One region of the Kitasatospora sp. NPDC052896 genome, then DNA from elsewhere that is predicted to be linked to it. Evidence: riboswitches for the same ligand, from Rfam matches in the RefSeq annotation. Region 1 holds a riboswitch; each other region holds the start of a gene.
What was found. A riboswitch is a leader RNA that binds a small molecule or an ion and turns the genes downstream of it on or off. The one in region 1 is predicted to bind cobalamin.
Positions count from the first base shown of each region.

Region 2: it holds a riboswitch for cobalamin, as region 1 does, so the genes downstream of both, ACIGXM_RS25740 (CoA-acylating methylmalonate-semialdehyde dehydrogenase) here and metE (5-methyltetrahydropteroyltriglutamate--homocysteine S-methyltransferase) in region 1, are expected to answer to the same signal.
Region 3: it holds a riboswitch for cobalamin, as region 1 does, so the genes downstream of both, ACIGXM_RS34420 (FecCD family ABC transporter permease) here and metE (5-methyltetrahydropteroyltriglutamate--homocysteine S-methyltransferase) in region 1, are expected to answer to the same signal.
Region 4: it holds a riboswitch for cobalamin, as region 1 does, so the genes downstream of both, ACIGXM_RS07035 (ribonucleoside-diphosphate reductase subunit alpha) here and metE (5-methyltetrahydropteroyltriglutamate--homocysteine S-methyltransferase) in region 1, are expected to answer to the same signal.

Region 1 covers NZ_JBITZU010000004.1:59,323-62,523, reverse strand. The annotation lists gene ACIGXM_RS11110 (short-chain fatty acyl-CoA regulator family protein) at 1-957, shown strand, start outside; cobalamin riboswitch at 1,219-1,440, shown strand; gene metE (5-methyltetrahydropteroyltriglutamate--homocysteine S-methyltransferase) at 1,580-3,201, shown strand, end outside.
Region 2 covers NZ_JBITZU010000015.1:62,896-66,096, forward strand. The annotation lists gene ACIGXM_RS25735 (acyl-CoA dehydrogenase family protein) at 1-226, opposite strand, end outside; gene ACIGXM_RS25740 (CoA-acylating methylmalonate-semialdehyde dehydrogenase) at 223-1,722, opposite strand; cobalamin riboswitch at 1,933-2,125, opposite strand; gene ACIGXM_RS25745 (DUF5134 domain-containing protein) at 2,434-3,030, shown strand.
Region 3 covers NZ_JBITZU010000033.1:20,529-23,729, forward strand. The annotation lists gene ACIGXM_RS34415 (G1 family glutamic endopeptidase) at 326-1,117, opposite strand; cobalamin riboswitch at 1,604-1,738, shown strand; gene ACIGXM_RS34420 (FecCD family ABC transporter permease) at 1,823-2,971, shown strand; gene ACIGXM_RS34425 (ABC transporter ATP-binding protein) at 2,968-3,201, shown strand, end outside.
Region 4 covers NZ_JBITZU010000002.1:195,949-199,149, reverse strand. The annotation lists gene ACIGXM_RS07035 (ribonucleoside-diphosphate reductase subunit alpha) at 1-1,502, opposite strand, end outside; cobalamin riboswitch at 1,695-1,836, opposite strand; gene ACIGXM_RS07030 (hypothetical protein) at 2,025-2,834, shown strand; gene ACIGXM_RS07025 (GNAT family N-acetyltransferase) at 2,848-3,201, opposite strand, start outside.

The sequences.
Region 1 (3,201 bases):
CTGGACACCGCCGCCGAGGACGACGCCGCCGCGCTGGGCATCGTGCCCGCCCGGGCGGCGGACGCCCTGGAGCACCGGCTCGCCTCCCGGCACGGCATCCGCGTCGTCGCCACCGCCCCGCCCGGGCCGGCGGCCGGCGACGTCCGCAGGTACGACCCGGCGGCCCGCCTGCTGCACCTCTCGCCCTGGCTGACCGACGGCCGCCGCGCCTTCCAGCTCGCCACCCAGCTCGCCGTCCTCGAACACGGACCGCTCCTCGAGCACCTCGCCGACGCACCCTCCCTCGGCTCCCCGGCGGCCACGGCGCTCGCCCGCATCGGTCTCGCCAACTACTACGCGGGCGCCCTGCTGATGCCGTACACGGCGTTCCACGCCGCCGCGGAGGAGCTGCGCTACGACGTCGAGCTGCTCCAGACCCGCTTCGGCGTCGGCTTCGAGACCGTCTGCCACCGCCTGAGCACCCTGCAACGGCCCGGCCTGCGCGGGGTCCCGTTCTCCTTCCTGAGGGTGGACCGGGCCGGCAACATCTCCAAACGGCAGTCCGCCACCGACTTCCACTTCTCCCGGCTCGGCGGCACCTGCCCGCTCTGGACGGTCTACGAGGCCTTCTCCGCCCCCGGCCGGATTCTCACCCAGGTCGCCGAGATGCCCGACGGCAAGCGCTACTTCTGGGCCGCCACCACCGTGACCCGCAGCGGACCCGGGCACGGCGCCCCGCGCACCACCTTCGCCCTCGCACTCGGCTGCGAGCTGCGCCACGCCCACCGGCTCGTCTACTCCGAGGGCGTCGCCCTGGACGACCCCCGCGCGGCCACCCCGATCGGCCTCGGTTGCCGGATCTGCGAACGGCAGGACTGCGTCCAGCGAGCCCGGCCGCCGGCCGGCGGCCCCCTCGTCATCGACGAGAACCGCCGCACCACCGTGCCCTACCCCGTCCTGCGGCGGCACGAGCACTGACCCCGGCGCGCCGCGCCCGCCACCAGCCGGCCGCCGACGGTCGACGAGCACCTCAGCACCTTCGCCCCGGACCCGGTCCGCGCCGACTCGGCGGGCTGGGCTCGGGCGCGCGGACCGTCCGACGAGTGGTGCCCGCTGCGGCCACCGGGGCGCCCGGCGGCTCACCGCTGCGGGGCGGTCCCGAGCTCTCCACGGCCGGAATCCCTCCCACGCCACCATCCGCGATCCGGACAGTCGATGCCGGAGCTGCCCGATGGGCCTAGGCTGTGACTCGCAGTCGGTTCGCCCTGCCAGCCAGGCAGGCGCGTCGCAAGAGGGAACCCGGTGGGAATCCGGGACTGCCCCGCAGCGGTGAGTGGGAACGACCGCCGTCACACGCACTGGGCCCCAGCGGGGCCCGGGAAGCGACGGCCAGTAGGTGCCGGACCAACAGGCCCGGCGTGCCCACGAGTCCGAAGACCTGCCACTGCCCGCGTGCCACCGGTGCGCGGTGATCTCGGTGACCTCGTGGGAGGGTCGGCGGGCTGGGCGGGCACCCCCTGGTGCCGCGTCCCCCCACTCCCGTACCCTCGTACCTCCGTGCTCTCCCGGGATCGCAACGCGACTCGCGAAGGAGAGTTCCGTGTCATCGAGTTCCACCACCCCGCAGGCCACCGTCCACGGCTACCCGAGGCAGGGCCCGAACCGGGAGCTGAAGAAGGCGATCGAGGGCTACTGGGCCGGCCGCGTCAGCGCCGAGGTCCTGCGGGTCACCGCCGCCGACCTGCGCCGCGACAACTGGCACCGGCTGGCCGAGGCCGGCGTCACCGAGGTGCCCACCGGGGACTTCTCGCTCTACGACCACGTGCTGGACGCCACGGTCGCCGTCGGCGCGATCCCGCCGCGCCACCGGGCCGCCGTCGCCGCCGACCCGCTGGACGGCTACTTCGCGATGGCCCGCGGTACCCAGGACGTCGCGCCACTGGAGATGACCAAGTGGTTCGACACCAACTACCACTACCTCGTGCCCGAGTTGGGCCCGGACACGGTCTTCGCCGCCAACTCCACCAAGGCGGTCGCCGAACTGCGTGAGGCGCTCGCCCTCGGCCACCGTGGCCGCCCGGTGCTGCTCGGCCCGGTCAGCTACCTGCTGCTGGCCAAGCCCGCGCCCGGCGTGGCCGCCGACTTCCAGCCGATCACCCTGCTCGACCGGCTGCTGCCGGTCTACGCCGAGCTCCTCGCGGACCTGCGCGCGGCCGGTGCCGAGTGGGTCCAGCTGGACGAGCCGGCGCTGGTCCAGGACCGCACCCCGGCCGAGTTGAACGCCGCCGCCCGCGCCTACCGCGAGCTGGGTGCCGTGACGGACCGACCAAAGCTGCTGATCGCCTCCTACTTCGACCGTCTCGGCAAGGCACTGCCAGTGCTGGCCAAGGCTCCCATCGAGGGCCTGGCGCTGGACTTCACCGGCCCCGCCGCCGCCAACCTGGACGACCTCGCGGCCGTCGGCGGCCTGCCCGGCAAGCGCCTGGTCGCCGGCGTGGTGGACGGCCGCAACATCTGGATCAACGACCTGGAGAAGTCGCTGTCCACCCTGGCCGTACTGCTCGGGCTGGCCGACCGGGTCGACGTCGCCCCCTCCTGCTCGCTGTTGCACGTCCCACTCGACGCGGACCGGGAGCGCGACCTCGACCCGCAGGTGGCCCGCTGGCTCGCCTTCGCCCGCCAGAAGGCCGCCGAGGCCGCGCTGCTCGCCCGCGGTCTGGGCGAGGGCGCCTCCGCGATCACCGCCGAACTCGCCGCCAACCGCGCCGACCTGGCCTCCCGCGCCGCCTCCGCCCTCACCTACGATCCAGCCGTGCGGGCCCGGACGGCGGCCACCACGGCCGCCGACGCCCGCCGCGCCCAGGCCTACCCCGAGCGCGCCGAGGCCCAGCGCACCCGGCTCGGCCTGCCGCTGCTGCCGACCACCACGATCGGCTCCTTCCCGCAGACCCCCGAGCTGCGCACCGCCCGCGCCGACCTGCGCGCCGGACGCATCGACGCCGCCGCCTACCGGGAACGGATGGAGGCCGAGGTCCGCGAAGTGATCGCCTACCAGGAGAAGGCCGGCCTCGACGTCCTGGTGCACGGCGAGCCCGAGCGCAACGACATGGTCCAGTACTTCGCCGAGCAGCTCACCGGCTACCTGGCCACCCGGCACGGCTGGGTCCAGTCCTACGGCACCCGCTACGTCCGCCCGCCCGTACTGGCCGGCGACATCTCCCG
Region 2 (3,201 bases), on a different contig from region 1:
CGAAGGCCACCACGCCGTCCAGCCGGGTGAGTTCGGAGCCGCCGACGTCCTCGCGGACGTAGACGCCGCCCAGGCCCAGCTCGGCCGCCTTGCGCAGGACGTCCAGCGGGAAGTGCTTGGCCTGGTCCCAGGCCACCGCGTCGGGGGCCAGGTACTCGTCGGCGAAGGCCCGGGTGGTCTCCGCGATGGCGAGTTGATCCTTCGTCAGGTCGTGCACGCTGCTCACTCCATCGTGGGGATGGTGAAGCTCGCGCCCTCCTTGACCCCCGAGGGCCAGCGCGAGGTGATGGTCCGGGTGCGGGTGTAGAAGCGGATCGAGTCCGGGCCGTGCTGGTTGAGGTCGCCGAAACCGGAGCGCTTCCAGCCGCCGAAGGTGTGGTAGGCGATCGGGACCGGGATCGGCACGTTCACCCCGACCATGCCGGTGTTCACCCGGCGGGCGAAGTCCCGGGCGGTGTCGCCGTCCCGGGTGAAGATGGCCACCCCGTTGCCGAACTCGTGCTCGCTGGGCAGGCGCAGCGCCTCCTCGTAGTCGGCCGCCCGCACCACCGAGAGCACCGGGCCGAAGATCTCCTCGCGGTGGATCCGCATGTCCGGGGTGACCCGGTCGAACAGCGAGGCGCCGAGGAAGTAGCCGTCCTCGTGGCCTTCGAGCCGGAAGTCCCTGCCGTCGACGACGAGTTCGGCACCCTCCTGGACCCCGAGGCCGATGTACTCGCGGACCCGGTCCAGCGCCTGCCGGGTGACCAGCGGGCCGAAGTCCGCGGCCGGGTCGTCCGAACGGCCGACCTTCAGGGCCGCGATCCGCTCGGTCAGCTTGGCCACCAGGGCGTCGGCGGTCTGCTCGCCCACCGGGACGGCGACCGAGATCGCCATGCAGCGCTCGCCGGCCGAGCCGTACCCGGCGCCGATCAGCGCGTCCGCGGCCTGATCGAGGTCGGCGTCCGGCATCACGATCATGTGGTTCTTCGCCCCGCCGAAGCACTGCGCCCGTTTCCCGTGGGCCGCGGCGGTGGCGTAGACGTACTGGGCGATCGGCGTGGAGCCGACGAACCCGACCGCCTGCACCCGCGGATCCTCCAGCAGGGTGTCGACGGCCTCCTTGTCGCCGTTGACCACGTTGAGCACCCCGGCCGGGAGCCCCGCCTCCAGGAAGAGCTCGGCCAGCCGCAGCGGCACCGAGGGGTCCCGCTCGGACGGCTTGAGGACGAAGGCGTTGCCGCAGGCGAGCGCGGGTGCCGCCTTCCAGAGCGGGATCATCGCGGGGAAGTTGAACGGGGTGATGCCGGCGACCACGCCCAGCGGCTGGCGCATCGAGTACACGTCTATGCCGCTGCCGGCGTTGTCGCTGTACTCGCCCTTCAGCAGGTGTGGGATCCCGGCGGCGAACTCCACCACCTCCAGCCCACGTTGCAGGTCGCCGTGGGCGTCGGCGACGGTCTTGCCGTGCTCGGCGGAGAGCAGCCGGGCGATCTCGTCCTTCTCCAGCTCGACCAGCTGCAGGAACCGCATCAGCACCCGGGCCCGGCGCTGCGGGTTCCAGGCGGCCCAGCCGACCTGCGCCTGCTCGGCGTCGGCGATCGCGGACTCCACCTCGGCGCGGCTCGCGAGCGGTACCCGGGCCTGGACCCGCCCGGTGTTGGGGTCGTAGACGTCGCCGAAGCGCCCGGAGGCACCGGGGATCCGCTTGCCGGCGATGAAATGGGTCAGTTCTCGGACCATCGGTTCCTTCTCTCGACAGGGGTGGGAGAGGAGGAATGGAGACCTCCTCCGGCGGCCCGGCGCACGGTGGTGCGGCGCGGGACCGACTCGGCGGAGGAGGTGAACGAACCCGTCAGGACCTGTTGTCCCGAAGGGCTTTCTGCACGGCACGGGTTGGGGCGGCGAACCGCGGGCACCCTGGAGTCATGCGTGTCGTCTCCATCCTCGTGGAAAGCACGAACCACCCGCGGCCGGTATCCTGACTCCCGGATCACCGCCCGCCCTCGGGCCTTCCCGGCTGGCTGCCAGTGGCCATGACTCCTGCGAGGACGAGCTCCCCGGTCACAGTGGCGGGACCGTGCCGGACTCACACCGGCTTCCCTGACACCGCGGACCTGTCACGACCATATAGTTGGACGTCCTAGTAAGTCCAGGGGCCACGCCTCTTCCGGCGGGAACGGTCGGGACCGAAGCAGCGCGGCGCGGGTGGTGCGGCGGGGTGGGGGAGTGGTCCGGGAGGGAGGGGCGGTAGCGGTCCCGGCAGACGCTCCCTCGGAGAGCGAACCAACTCGGCTTTCCCCCGCCCCGGGGTGGCGGTTGTGCATGCGTTCCTCGGCCTCATCGTGCGCTGCTCGTACGCCCCTTGCGCTTCCGTGCGCGGAGTGTGCCCCCGTGCTCCGGGCTCTCGCGACCCTCCACCCTGGGTGGTGCGAAGGAAGGGGGAGCACACGGATGCGACAACCCGAGCTGGTGACATGGCTCTTCGTCCCGTTGATGACCGCGACCGGGCTGCTCTGCCTGGTCCGGTGGCGCCTGGCCTCCCAACTGGCCGGTGAGGAGAGGCGGTTGGAGGCGTCCTCGGCACTCAAGGGGCTGGGCATGGCGGTGATGGCCCTCCCGGTCGGTACCGGCGTGGCCCTGCCCGAAGGCCTGTGGGTGGCCGTTCTCGTGCCGGCGGGCCTGTGGTCGGCGGCCGCCGCCGTGCGCTCCGCGGGCCATCGCCGGCACCATCTGGAGCACGCGGTCGGGCATCTGGCCATGGTTTACATGGCCGTCTCCATGGCTGGGCGGATGGCGAACGCGGCAGGTGCCATGCCGGCGATGCCGGGCATGGCACCTGTGGTGGGTGCCGCCTGGCTCACCGGTGCGCTGCTGGTCTTCTTCGGTGTCTGCGTGGTCGTCAGCTGCACCCGCCTGTTCGACTTCGCCGTGGCCCCGTCCGGTGCCCGACGGTACCGCGGAGTCGGGGTGCTGTGGTCGCCGCAGTGGCCCGAGGCGTGTCATCTGGTACTGGGCGTGGGCATGTTCACGATGCTGCTGGCGATGTAGGCCAGCGCAGCCGATCGTTGACGCGAGCGGCTGCGTGACCCGGCTGTCATCCGCGACGACCTCACCCTCGACGCCCTGGACCTCCACGTTCAGGACGTCGTCCCGCGTACTCCCGGCGTCCGCGGCCTGCTCGACAGGAGACCGGTTGGACCGGCCGGCGGATCCTCGCGC
Region 3 (3,201 bases), on a different contig from region 1:
CCGCACGGGTCCGTCGAGGACCGTCCTCGCGACGGTCACCCCATCGGGTGACGGGCCGGTCGAGCCGTCCGGTTTCGGCTCGCTCTCCACGGCCAGCACGAGCCGTGGGCCGTCGAAGGGCGGCGGGACAGGCGGGGACCGGAGCGAGGGGGGGGGGGGGGGGGCGGGGGGGGGGGGGGGGGGGGGGGGGGGGGGGGGGGCGGGGGGGGGGGGGGGCCCCGCCGCCGGGGGGGGGGGGGGGGCCCCCCCCCCCGCTCGCCGGAGTACGGCTGGTGACCCCGGCCGCGCGTGCGCGGCCGTGACGGCCGGGTGTCACCGCCGGGTGTTACAGGCTGTTCCAGGTGACGGAGAACGATCCACCGGACACCCCGGAGATGGTCGCCTCGGGCGTGCCCGAGTCGGAGACCATGTTGATGCCGACCGGGTTGCTGGAGGCCAGCGAGGAGCCGTTGACCGTCGAGTTGCTGAAGTTGACGGTACCGAAGTCGTCGAGCGGCAGGACGCTGCCGTCCCAGGGCGCCTCGGCGATCACCTCGGCGGAGGACCGCGCCAGGCCGCTCTCCTTCTTGGTGGTGGTCTTGGTCCAGCCCTCAGTGCGGTCACTGAGGGTCAGCTTGTACGAGTTGGACGCGTAGCTGACCGTCTCGGTGATCACGTCACCGGGCTGGACGACGTTGTCGTAGGTGACCGGGTCCGCCGGGTACATCTCGTACCAGGCGGAGTACTCGGCCTGGCCGCCGGAGCAGTCGGCCTCGGTGCCGGTCTGCTCGACCGACTGCGAGCTGTAGCCGTCCAGGCCCACCCAGAAGCTGGAGTAGCCGTCACCCTGGGAGCAGTCGACGGCGGGCTGCACGAAGGTCGTCGACACGTTGGTGTAGGTCGAGCCGGTGGCCGCGTAGCCGGACCAGTTGTCGCTGGTGGTCGTGGTGTGCGACGGGCCGCCGTGGCTGACGAAGAACGGCGTGGAGCCACCGGCCTGGCCGGAGAGGTGGTGCATCGGGGCCTGCACGAGCGGCGCGGCGGCCGCCGCCGGCGTGGCGGAGAGCGCGGCCATGGGGGCGAAGCCGAGCGCGGCCGCGATCGCGACGGCGGATATGGAGCGGCGGGACGGGGACATCAGCGTCTCCTCTGGGCCTATCGTTGTGGGGGTGTGGGGGCATGATCGAGCGACAATTCCGGTCTGGCTGACCGGAGTTGATGCGCGAAGTCATGGCCGATCGGTAGCTACCTGATCGGGAAGGTAGGGTCACCGACGCGCTTCGACAAGAGGTTCGACACGTACACGGCAACGAAAGCCGAGTGACGCATCCCACACCGAACGGAGGGTTAGCCCGGCGTCGGCCGCATCACGGCGAACCGCACCGAGCCACACCTCGACAGATGAAATGACGGACGACCACATTCCGCCCCCGGGGGGGCGGACCCCCTGAGCACGCTCGGCGCGGACGAGCCCGCTCGGCAGGTGTGAAGCCCGGCTCAGGACCACGGGCCCTCGTCGCCCTCACGACAGCACCGCGCCGGGACCGGTGCGACGGTGACGACGGTCACGCAGGAATCGACGCCTGGCCGGCTGTGCAGGATTGATGGTGACGGTTCGCTGTACCTACACTGACACCGTCACGGCCTCGGGTCGTGACGGTGTAGTCGCAGCGAAGCCGGTGTGATTCCGGCGCTGTCCCGCAACGGTGGTCCCCCTCGGGGGCAAGCCCGGTCGCCTGCCGCTACGTCGACGGAACGGCCCTCGGAGGAAGGGCGGTTCGGGGAGTCCCGCAGTCCTGCCGTCCCCCCGCATCCTCCCGCACACGTAGAAGGAGGATGTTCGGTGCACCCGGACGATCACATACCGCCGGCCCGGGTTCCGCTGGGCGTCGCGCCGGCGGATGACGCGCCTGACGCCGCGACGGGCCACCCACCCGCGCTGCCGGCTGCCTCGACCGGCCGGGGTCGCCGTCTCCCGCTCCCTCGTGTGCTGGCCGCGTGCACGGTCCTGCTGGTCACGGTGGTGACCCTGGCGGTGGGCGTCGGATCGGTGTCGTTGAGCCCGGAAGCGGTGTGGCAGGTGGTCGTTGACCATCTGTCGGGGCGGCCGGCCGCCTCCGTCGCCGACACCATCGTCTGGCAGATCCGGCTGCCCCGGGTACTGCTGGCCGCGGTGGTCGGCGCGGCGCTGACGACCGCGGGCACGGTGGTGCAGGTCCAGGTGCGCAACGCCCTGGCCGACCCCTTCCTGCTCGGTGTCTCCTCGGGGGCCAGCGTCGGGGCGACCACGGTGCTGCTGTTCGGTGCGTTCGCCTCGCTCGGCGCGTGGGCGATCTCGTTCGGAAGCGTGCTCGGCTCATTGGCGGCCATGCTGGCGGTGCTGCTCCTGGCGCGGCAGGGGCGGCAGTTGGCCCCCACCCAGCTGATCCTCTGCGGCGTGGTGCTCTCGGCCCTGTTCGAGTCGGTGACCAGCTTCCTGATCTTCCGCGGGAACCCGCAGGCCACCCAGTCCGTACTGTTCTGGCTGATGGGCTCCTTCGGCCTGGCCACCTGGTCACAGCTCTCCGTCCCGACCCTTGCCCTGGCCACCGCGATGATCTTCCTACTGGCCCGGTCCCGCTCCCTCAACGCCCTCGCCATGGGCGCCGAGGCGGCTTCCTCACTCGGCGTCGACGTACGGCGGCTGCGGCGGAACCTGTTCCTGGTCACCTCGTTGATGGCGGGGGTGTCGGTGGCGGTCAGCGGGGTGATCGGGTTCGTGGGGCTGGTGGTCCCGCACATCGTCCGGCTCCTGGTGGGATCCGACCATCGGCGCTCGCTCCCCGTGGGAGTGCTGTTCGGAGCCTCGTTCACGGTCCTGGGCGACCTGCTGGCCCGCACCGTCGTCGCTCCCCAGGAGATGCCCATCGGCGTCATCACCGCCTTCATCGGCGCACCGGTGCTGATCGTGCTGATCCGGCGCCGCCCCTACCTGTACGGAGCCGACCAGTGAGCCTGGAACTGGTCGGACTGTGTGTGGACGTCGCGGGCCGGCGCGTCGTCACCGACGTGGACCTCACCGTTCCCGACGGGCACCTGGTCGGCCTGCTCGGCCCCAACGGCAGCGGGAAGTCGACCCTGCTCAAGACGCTCTACCGGGTCAACCGACCCGCGGCGGGAAGGGCACTGCTCGACGGCACGGACCTGCTGGCGCTGCCGCCCAGGCAGGCCGCCCGGCGCGTC
Region 4 (3,201 bases), on a different contig from region 1:
CCGGCCTCGGTGGTCGGGTAGAAGTTGATGTCGATGACCCGGTCCAGGAAGGTGACCGCGGTGCGCACGGTGGCGTCCAGCCGGTCCCAGTCCATCGCGTTCAGCAGGTCACCGGCGGTGGCGCCGGCGGCCACGTGGGCACCCAGGTTGACCGAACCCAGGTTGCAGACCGCGGTCTCCGAGTCGTCGGTGACCTCCAGGATCTCGGTGCAGAGGTTGGAGGAGTGCACCGTCCGGCCGGGCAGCGCGGTCTGGTTGGCGGCGCGGTTGGCCGCGTCCTTGAAGGTCATCCAGCCGTTGCCGGTCTGCGCGAGGGTGCGCATCATCCGGGCGTACAGGGTCTGAGCCGGGATGGTGCGGACCGCCTTGCCGGCGGCCTCGGCCTTCCGGTACGCCTCGTCGAACTCCTCGCCCCACAGGTCGACCAGCTCGGGGACGTCGGCGGGGGAGAAGAGCGACCAGTCGGCGTTGGCGTTCACCCGGCGCATGAACTCGTCCGGGATCCAGTGCGCCAGGTTGAGGTTGTGCGTGCGGCGCGCCTCCTCGCCGGTGTTGTCGCGCAGCTCGAGGAACTCCTCGATGTCGGCGTGCCAGGTCTCCAGGTAGACGCAGGCCGCGCCCTTGCGCCGGCCGCCCTGGTTCACCGCGGCGACCGAGGAGTCCAGGGTGCGCAGGAACGGGACGATGCCGTTGGACTTGCCGTTGGTGCCGCGGATCAGCGAACCGCGCGAGCGGATCCGGGAGTAGGACAGGCCGATGCCGCCGGCGTGCTTGGACAGCCGGGCGATCTGCGCGTAACGCGAGTAGATCGAGTCCAGGTTGTCCAGCGGCGAGTCCAGCAGGTAGCAGGAGGACATCTGCGGGTGCCGGGTGCCGGAGTTGAACAGGGTCGGCGAGGACGGCAGGTAGGAGAGCGTGCTCATCAGCCGGTACAGCTCGGCCACCTCGGTGACCGACTCGGCGCTGTCGCCGACGGCCAGGCCGCAGGCGACCCGGAGCATGAACTGCTGCGGGGTCTCGATCACCTTGCGGGTGATCGGGTGGCGCAGCAGGTAGCGGGACTGCACGGTGCGCAGGCCGAAGTACTCGAAGCGGTCGTCGCCCCGGCGGTCGATCAGCGCGTCGAGCGCGGCGGCGTGCCGGGCCACGAAGTCGGCGGTGGTGTCGCCGATCAGGCCCTCGGTGTGGCCGACGGCGATCGAGGCGGCGAACGAGATCGCGCCCTGGCTGACGGCCTCGTCGGCGATCTCCTCGGCGAGCAGTCGGGCGGCCAGCTTCGAGTACTGCGGGTCCTCGGCGATCATCGACGCGGCGGCCTCCACGGCCAGCCCGCGCAGCTCCGCGAAGTCGGAGCCGGCGTGCCGGCCGCGCAGTGCGGCGGCGGCGACGTGGCCGGGGTCCACCTGGGGGAGGTCGCTGCTCCGGTCCGTCAGCGTCCGGAGGAGCGCGGCGCCGGGCTCCGACCGGTCGAGGGGGTCGGTGCTGGTTCCCTGGGCGGGCAGGGTGGCTGAGGCAGCGGTGGTCAAGGCGCTCTCTCCTGGCGACGGCGACGGACGGTGGGACGAACCGGACCGGGGCAGGGCAGGGGAGCTCGGCGCGGCCACCCGTACCCGGCGGCGCGCTGCGGCGGCATCCCCGGCCCACCCGCGAGGCCCGGACACAAGCTGGACGTGCTTCAAGGCCTCTGCGGGGAAGCCGTGTGGCACACCGTCGGCAGGTACTCGGACTCGCCGGCGCCTCGTGGGGGCGCCCGCTCACCGCTGCGGGGCAGTCCCGGACTCACACCGGGTTCCCCTGCGTCGACAGCGAGAGCGAGCATACATGTAGTGGTGGCTGATGGATGTAACACCCACATGTAGTGTGGCGTGGCGTGGCGGACTGGTGACGGAGGCGGGTTGGTGAGCCACCGCTTCGGACACGGATCGATTACCGGGCCGGGTGGACGGCCCGGTGCGGGCGGGCTGAGGGGGCGTCGGCGGGGATCCCGGCGTGTCAGCTCCCGGGGTGTCATAGGATCGTCGCCCGTGAGTGAAGGGGCGGGGGATTCGGGAGCGGGCTTCGGGTACCCGGGAGAGCCACCCGGCGTGCTGCCGGGCGCGCCGCCCGTCGTGGCCACCGCTCCGGTGGAGTACTGGACCGCGCTGGCCGACCGCTCGGCGGCCGAGGCTCGTCGCCGGGGCCGGCTGCGGGTGCTGCTGGGGGTGCTGGGCGTGCTCGTGGTGCTGGGCGGGGCCGGGGCGGCGGTGCTGCTCGCGAGGTCCCCGACCGCGCCTCGGGCGGCGGCCGTGGTGGCCGCGGGGGCTTCGACGGCGTCGGCGGACCCGACAACCCCGCTCTGGGACGCCGCCACCGACACCGCGCCGCTCTCCGCCGCCGGCCTGTTCCCCGAGCCGACCGTCACGGTGGCCGGCGCCACCTGGACCCGGGCCGCCGAGGTGGCCACCGAGCCGTGCTGGAAGGCCACCACCGGTGGGCTGGGCAACCTGCTCGCGGCCCAGGACTGCCGTCAGGTGATCAGGGCCAGCTACGCCACGGGGGACAGCGTGGTGACCCTGGGAGTCGCCGTCTTCGACCACCGGAGCCAGGCCGACGCCGCGTTCGCCGGCTTCCAGGGGCAGCTCCAGGGCCTGGCCGCGCCGGGCGCGGTGTCGTTCTGCACCGGTCCGGGCTGTGCCGGCACGCACGGCACGCTGGGCCGGTACGGCTATCTCACGGTCGAGGGCACGGTGAAGCCGGGCGGCGCGGCGCAGGACGCCACCGCCACGGCCGCCGCGCCGGCCTTCGACGCGTACCTGCGGACCCGCCTGCTGCAACGCGCGGCGGCGGCGGGCTGACCGGGCGCGCCGGTCAGAAGGCGAGGCTGTAGACCAACAGGTCGACCCCCGGGCGGACGCACCAGTCGCGCTCCGGAGTGCGCCGGAAACCGACCCGCTCGTAGATCCGGTGGGCGGCGGTCATCGCCGGGCGGGTGGAGAACGCCATGCCGGCCAGGCCGAGTTCGCGGCTGCGGGTGACGCAGGCCCGCACCAGGGCCTCGCCGACCCCGCGGCCGCGCGAGGCCGCGGCGGCGGCCAGCATCCGGATCTCGCCCTCCTCGGAGGTGGCGATGTCGGCCCACGGGTTGCCGCCGACCGCGAAGGTCACGCAACCGAGGACGCGCCCGGCCGCCCCGCGCGAGAGATCGGCGGGATCGACGGCCAC